Regions from separate parts of the Allobosea sp. LjRoot90 genome, predicted to be linked through region 3. Evidence: riboswitches for the same ligand, from Rfam matches in the RefSeq annotation. Region 3 holds a riboswitch; each other region holds the start of a gene.
The links. Region 3 has a riboswitch for cobalamin ahead of ACSQ3M_RS16615 (ABC transporter substrate-binding protein). Riboswitches for the same ligand answer to the same signal wherever they lie in the genome.
Positions count from the first base shown of each region.

Region 1: linked by a shared signal. The riboswitch ahead of ACSQ3M_RS24225 (CbtB domain-containing protein) and the one ahead of ACSQ3M_RS16615 (ABC transporter substrate-binding protein) in region 3 are both predicted to bind cobalamin.
Region 2: linked by a shared signal. The riboswitch ahead of ACSQ3M_RS17715 (TonB-dependent receptor plug domain-containing protein) and the one ahead of ACSQ3M_RS16615 (ABC transporter substrate-binding protein) in region 3 are both predicted to bind cobalamin.

Region 1 is NZ_CAXUTF020000008.1:84,044-86,295, forward strand. It holds gene cobO (cob(I)yrinic acid a,c-diamide adenosyltransferase) at 1-402, opposite strand, end outside; gene cobU (bifunctional adenosylcobinamide kinase/adenosylcobinamide-phosphate guanylyltransferase) at 405-917, opposite strand; cobalamin riboswitch at 976-1,159, shown strand; gene ACSQ3M_RS24225 (CbtB domain-containing protein) at 1,195-1,368, shown strand; gene ACSQ3M_RS24230 (CbtA family protein) at 1,379-2,134, shown strand; gene ACSQ3M_RS24235 (DUF1636 family protein) at 2,181-2,252, shown strand, end outside.
Region 2 is NZ_CAXUTF020000004.1:484,652-486,903, reverse strand. It holds gene ACSQ3M_RS17720 (hypothetical protein) at 41-937, shown strand; cobalamin riboswitch at 992-1,191, shown strand; gene ACSQ3M_RS17715 (TonB-dependent receptor plug domain-containing protein) at 1,314-2,252, shown strand, end outside.
Region 3 is NZ_CAXUTF020000004.1:251,821-254,072, reverse strand. It holds gene ACSQ3M_RS16620 (FecCD family ABC transporter permease) at 1-449, opposite strand, end outside; gene ACSQ3M_RS16615 (ABC transporter substrate-binding protein) at 446-1,456, opposite strand; cobalamin riboswitch at 1,698-1,908, opposite strand; gene ACSQ3M_RS16610 (mandelate racemase/muconate lactonizing enzyme family protein) at 1,938-2,252, opposite strand, start outside.

The DNA.
Region 1 (2,252 bases), on a different contig from region 3:
CTCGTCCAGCACCAATAGCCGGATGCTCTCATCCGCCATCAGTTCCTTCGCCTTGTCGAAGGCGCGGGTCGCGGCGGCAATGTCGCGGGCCTTGTCCTGCGTCTCCCAGGTGAAGCCCTCGCCCATGGAGTGCCAGGAGACCTGGTCGCCGAATGCGTCCAGCGCCTTGCGCTCGCCGGTCGACCAGGCGCCCTTGATGAACTGCACGACGCCGATGCGCCAGCCATGGCCGAGCGCGCGCAGGATCAAACCGAAGGCGGCGGTCGACTTGCCCTTGCCCGGGCCGGTGTTGACGATCAGCAGGCCTTTTTCGAGCGTCTTGCCGGCGACCTCCGCGTCCTGAACCGCCTTGCGCTTGGCCATCTTCGCTTTGTGGCGGGCGGCGTCCTCGGTCTCGTCCATCGCTACTTCACCTGCATCGGCAATCCGGCGACCATGAAGACCACGCGCCCGGCCTGCGCCGCAAGGCGCTGATGCAAGCGGCCGGCCTCGTCGCGGAAGCGGCGGGCGAGCGCATTGTCCGGCACGATGCCCAGCCCGACCTCGTTCGAGACCAGCACGACCGGTGCCGTCGCCTCGCGGCAGGCCGCGATAAGCTCGCCCGTCGCGATCGCGATATCGCGCTCGGCGAGCAGCAGATTGGTCAGCCAGAGCGTCAGGCAATCGACCAGGATGGGCTGCCCAGTCCGGGCATTGCGGATCGCCTCCGGCAGGGCGACCGGGGCGTCGACCGTTTGCCAATCGCGGGACCGGCGGGCGCGATGCTCGGCGATGCGGGCACGCATCTCGTCGTCATAGGCCTGGGCGGTGGCGATATAGGTCCAGGCGGGCGGCAGTGCCTCGATCAGCGCCTCGGCATGACGGCTCTTGCCGGAGCGGGCGCCGCCGAGGACGAGGGTGAGCGGGGGAAGGGTCATGTGAGCCGCCATGCGCTTTCCAGTCGGGCATTGCATTGCACAGCGACCACCGGATGGCTAATGATCATCCATGACGGTGCCTCGACGACGAGGTGAAAAGGGAACGCGGTGAAGGACCGCGGCTGCCCCCGCAACTGTAAGCGGCGAGTTCCGCGCCATCGGCCACTGGTTTTTCGACCGGGAAGGCGGCGCAGGACATCAGACCCGCGAGCCAGGAGACCTGCCGTCATTCGATGTCGTCCAACAGGCTGCCGGTGGGGTGGCCAGGAGTGAGCCAATGAACACCGCAACCGTTACCAGCCAGGCCAGCGTCTCGGAACGAGCGAAAGCCGTCGCCGCCGCGCTGATCCTCGGCTTCGTGCTGATCTACACCGTCGGCTTCGCCGCCTCGTCCAATATCCACAACGCGGCGCACGACACGCGTCACGGCCTCGCCTTCCCCTGCCATTGAGGGGAAGCACATGGTCACGCGTGTTCTCACGGTCAGCATCCTGGCCGGGCTCTTGGCTGGGCTGCTGATCTCGGCACTCCAGCACGTCACCACCACCCCGCTGATCCTCAAGGCCGAGACCTATGAGGCGGCGCTGCGTGTGCAAGGCGCCCCGATGCAGGCCGCCTTCACCGGCGACGCCCGCATCATTCTCGTCCATAACGACCCGAAAGCCGGGGCGGAACACACCGGCGAGCACGAATGGAAGCCGCAGGACGGCTTGCAGCGCACCGCCTTCACCAGCCTGGTGACGATTGCGACCGCGATCGGCTTCGCCGCATTGCTGCTTGCCGGGATGATCGCGGCCAACGAGCAGATCGACCAGCGCCGGTCGCTCGCTTGGGCCATCTGCGGTTTCCTCGCCTTCGGGCTCGCTCCGGCGATGGGGCTGGCGCCGGAACTGCCGGGCTCCGCTGCAGCCGAGCTCCAGCAACGCCAGCTCTGGTGGCTGCTGACGGCCGTGGTCACTGCCGGCGCGCTCTTCGTGTTCCTGCGGGTCGAAGCCTCCTGGGCCCGGGCGCTCGCCGTGCTGGCACTGCTGCTGCCGCATCTGATCGGCGCGCCGCACCCGGCCGCGCCGGAAAGCAAGGTGCCAGCCGAGATCGCCGCGCATTTCGCCGCGCTCTCGCTCGCCATCCAGGCCGCGCTCTGGCTTGCCACCGGTTTTGCCGTCGGCGTGCTCTGGCCGTGGCTTGCGCGCCGCAGCGCCGCGACAGCGGCGGCCTGACGCCTCGCGCGGCCGGCGACGGCCGCGCCAATCCAAGGAGGCGTTCATGCTCGAAGGCGATCTCGCCCTCGCGACGCAAGCCCGGCTGGAGCCGGGCTGTACCATCCATGTCTGCACC
Region 2 (2,252 bases), 230 kb from region 3:
GCATTTGCGTAGGGTGGGTTCATCAACAGGATCGCCAGCCATGCTCAAGCCCGCCGCTTTCGCCCTTGCCGTCTCAAGCCTGCTCTCGCCGGCGCTTGCTGCCGATCTGCCCTCGCGCAAGGGCGCGCCGGTCGCGCCGCCCGTGCTTTCGGCCTGTACCGAGAGCGAGGGCATCCCGACCGACGCCTTCGGCTTCACGACGGGTTCGGACGTCGCCGAAGTCGGCTCCTTCGGCGCGAGCCTGACCTATGGCGGCGGCTTCGGTGTCCGCGACGGCCGCCAGGCCGCGCACGGCCTGCAGCTCCAGGGCTCCTACGGGCTCTTCCCCTGCTTCGAGATCGGCCCCTATCTGCTCGGCGGCTATACCGATGCCACCATCGCCGGCACGGGCGCCGACAGCCGCAGCTTCGGCGCCGGCGTCGAGATGAAATACCGCCTGCTCGGACGCGATTTGCACGGCATCGGCCTGACCGTCGTCGTCGACCCCAGCTTCAACCGCAACGACCCAAGCGGCGCCGGCAACTTCACCACCTACAACACCGGCATCCGCATCTTTGCCGACAAGACGCTGGTCCCCGGCAAGCTCTACGCCGCGCTCAACCTCTCGCACGACCTGACCTGGACGGGCCCGAGCCCCTATCTGCGTTCCTCGACCTTCACGGTCGGCGGCTCGCTCGCCTGGCAGCTGATCGACGGGCTCTATCTCAGCGGCGAGGTCCGCCATCAGCGCCGTCACAATGAGCTCGGCTTCGGCAAGGACGCCGGCTACGCCACCTTCGCCGGCCCCGGCATCTTCTGGCAGGCGACCAAGCAATTCGCCATCTCGGCCGCCTACAATGTCCAGATCGCCGGCAAGGCCAAGGGTGTGCCCGGCGATCTCGACATCACCAATTTCAGCCAGCATCTGGTGAAGGTGAAAGCGGCCTACAGCTTCTGAAGGCCCATTCGAGGGCAGCATCGGCCGGCCGAATTGACCCCGCCGCATTTCCGCCCTAGTCGTGAACGCGACGGTTCCCTCACGGGATCAAAAGGGAACGCAGTGCGGGTGGCTTAGCCACCTCATGCTGCGGCTGCCCCCGCAACTGTAAGCGGCGAGCCTTTCACCATATGCCACTGGGGCCTCGGACCTGGGAAGGCGGTGAAAGGCGGTGACCCGCGAGCCAGGAGACCTGCCGTCAGCCGTGGTCACACGCGAACACATCGGCCGGGGGTCCGCTGATGGGTGATAAGCCTTTGCGCGCCCGCTTGCGGGAGCGGAGCGGATTATCTCGTTCGCGGTGACGTGCCACTGACGTTACCGCCGAGGTTTTACCGTGATCCGTTTGCCCAGCCCCGCCAAGAGCGGGTGTTTCCCGTTCGTCTTCTCCCTGCTCGCCGCCTCGACCATGCTGACGCCGCTCGCGGCGCTGGCGCAATCGGGCGAGAAGCCGATCGCGCTGGACGAGCTCGTCGTCAGCCCGACGGGCGTGCCGACCCCGGCCAGGGAGATCGCCAGCTCCGTCACCGTCGTCACCGCCAAGGAGATCGAGCACCAGCAGCGCCGCACCCTGCCGCAGGCGCTCGCCGCCGTGCCTGGCCTCAATCTCGTCCAGACCAATGGTCCGGGCGGGCTGACCTCGGTCTTCATGCGCGGCACCAACTCGAACCACGTCAAGGTCCTGATCGACGGCATCGAGGTGAACGACCCTTCGACACCGAACCGCTCCTTCGATTTCGGCCAGATGCTGACCACCGATATCGAGCGGATCGAGGTGCTGCGCGGTCCCCAGAGCGGCCTCTATGGCGCCAATGCGCTCGGCGGCGTCATCTCCATCACCACCAAGCGCGGCGAAGGCCCGCCCAAGGTGACAGCCTCCGTCGAGGCCGGCTCCCACGGCACCTTCAACCAGAGCATCGGCCTCAGCGGCGGCAATGACCGCTTCGACTACGCCTTCGGCGTCAGCCATTTCCGCGCGGATTCGACGCCGGTGACCCCGCCCGGGCTGGTTCCGGCGGGTAGGCGCCGCAATCCCAACTCCTACGATAACTGGAGCTATTCCGCCCGCCTCGGCGCCCGGCTGACCGACACGCTGAGCGTCAACTGGGTCGGCCGCTATATCGACGGCCAGTTGCTCTTCACCAGCGATTCCGGCTTCCCGAGCCGGCCGGACGCTTTCCATTCCAGCCAGAACTACCGCCAGGCCTTCACCCGCGGCGAGGTCGTCTGGGATCCGTTCGAGGGGCGTTTCGTCAACCGCTTCGGCGTGTCCTAC
Region 3 (2,252 bases):
AGCGCGACCACGGCAAGCGCGGCGCAGGAGCCAATGAAGGCGCCGGCGGAGACCGTCAGCGCCGTGCCGCCAATGCCGACGCCGAGGATCAGCACCGCGACGGCGCCGGTCGAGGCGCCGGCCGAGATGCCGAGAACATAGGGCTCCGCCAGCGGATTGCGCAGCAGTGCCTGCAGGATCGCGCCCGAGAGCGCGAGAGCCCCGCCACACAAGCCCGCCATCAGCGCCCGGCTCAGGCGATAATCGAAGATCACGCCCTGCTGGATCGCGCTCACCGGGAAATCGAGGTCGAACAAACCGTTGCCGAGCGCCCGCAGCGCCGTCTCCAGCGGGATGCGCATCTCGCCGATCGTCACCGCCAGCGCCACCGAGAAGGTGAGCGCGGCGAGAGAAGCCAGCGCGATGGCGATCCGCGCCGGCCAGTTGGGGCCGTGGACGGCGTGGCTCAAGGAGAAAGGCCGAAGCCGGCGATCGCCTTGGCGAGAGTCTCGATGCCATCAACCGTGTCGAGACCGGCGCGGGTCGCGCCGACATCCAGGATGACGACGCGGTTGTTCTTCACCGCATCGAGCTTACTGGCGACGGGGTCGGTCTTCAGGAAGTCGAGCTTCTTCTCGATATCGTCAGCCGGAAAGCGGCGGCGATCCATCTTCACCGTGACGATCACCGCGGGGTTGGCGGCGGCGATGCTCTCCCAGCCGACCAGCGGCCATTCCTCATTGGTGCTGATGACGTTGCGGGCGCCGAGCTTCGACAGGATATAGGCGGGCACGCCGTTCCTGCCGGCCATGAAGCCGTCGCCCTTGATGTCCTTGCTGGAGAACCAGACGACGACCGGCACGTCCTTGGCCTTGACGTTCGCCACCGCCTGGACCGCCTTGTCCTCGCGTGCCTTGAGCTCGACAACGAGCGTCTCGGCCCGGTCGGCGACGTCGAAGATCTGCCCGAACTCGCGGATGTTGCGATAGACCAGCTCCATCGTGAACATCTGGGTGCGCACGCCATCGCCGGCGCCGGAATTGTCCTTGCCGACGCAATCGGTCGGCGAGACGTAAGTCGGGACCTTGACCTTCGCGAACTGGTCGCGCTTGCCGACGATGCCGTTGGGCCCGACATGCCATTCGAACATCGCGGTGACGAGATCCGGCTCCTGCGCCAGCACCGCCTCGAAGCTCGGATCATTGTCTGCGAGGCGCTTCACCTTGGCGTTGGTGGCCTCATAAGGCTTGGCGACCGGCGAGAACCAGACGGCAGTGCCGACGACACGGTCGCCGAGGCCGAGCGCGTAGAGAATCTCCGTCTGCGTCTGGCCAATCGCGACGACGCGCTTGGGCGGCGCACTGAAGGTCACGCTCTCGCGGCAGTTCTCCAATGTCAGCGGATACTGCGTCGGCGCGGCTGAGGCTGCGCCCGCGAGCAAAGTGCCGAGAAGCGCCGCGGCGGGCCATTGCAGCAGGCGGGCGAATTGACGCGCAGTCGGCACGGGACGAACCTCAAATGTAACAATGTTGCATTTCTGATAGAGTGGACGGCACGCAGCCGTCAAGCTCTGCGCGGTCGCGCGCATGGCGGTCGCCATGGACATGGACTTCATCGCTCCCCGAGATGACGGATGGGAGCTGCGCAGGGGATGTGGACAGATGGCGGGCTCGGACGACCGCCACCGATGCACACCTCCGGGACACCCCGCCCGAAAGACGTCTTCGACGATCGGGGCAGGTCTCCTGGCTCGCGGGTCGACGCTGGCTCCGCCCGGCCTTCCCGGCGCAAGGAGCGCCAGTGGACGATGGACGGAGGGCTCGCCGCTTACAGTTGCGGGGGCAGCCTCGGCTTTGGCGCAAGCGCGCCTCACCGAATTCCCTCTTAGCTCCGGAAGCAACCCGGAGAACCTCGATCACGGCTACCCTATAAGGCGGGACCGCGCCGTCAAGCGCCGCTCAGAGACTGGGCGTGCTGTAGAGCCGCTTGCCCTGGACCGAGATTTCGACGTCCTGGAGGTAGCCTTGCAGCGCCGTGGTCGCGACCTCGATGCCGAGGCCGGGCGCATCCGGCGCCGCGACCTGCCCCTGCGCATCGCGCTCCAGATGGTTGGCGGAGATCGCCGTGGCGAGCGGCTTCGGCATCGCCGGGTATTCGCAGATCTCGTGATCGGCGAGCCCCGCATAAGGCTGCAGCGAGGCCGAGAGGGCGAGATGCGAGGTGAAGGTGTGATTGACGAAGGTCACGCCTTTCGCCACCGCATAATCGGCCAC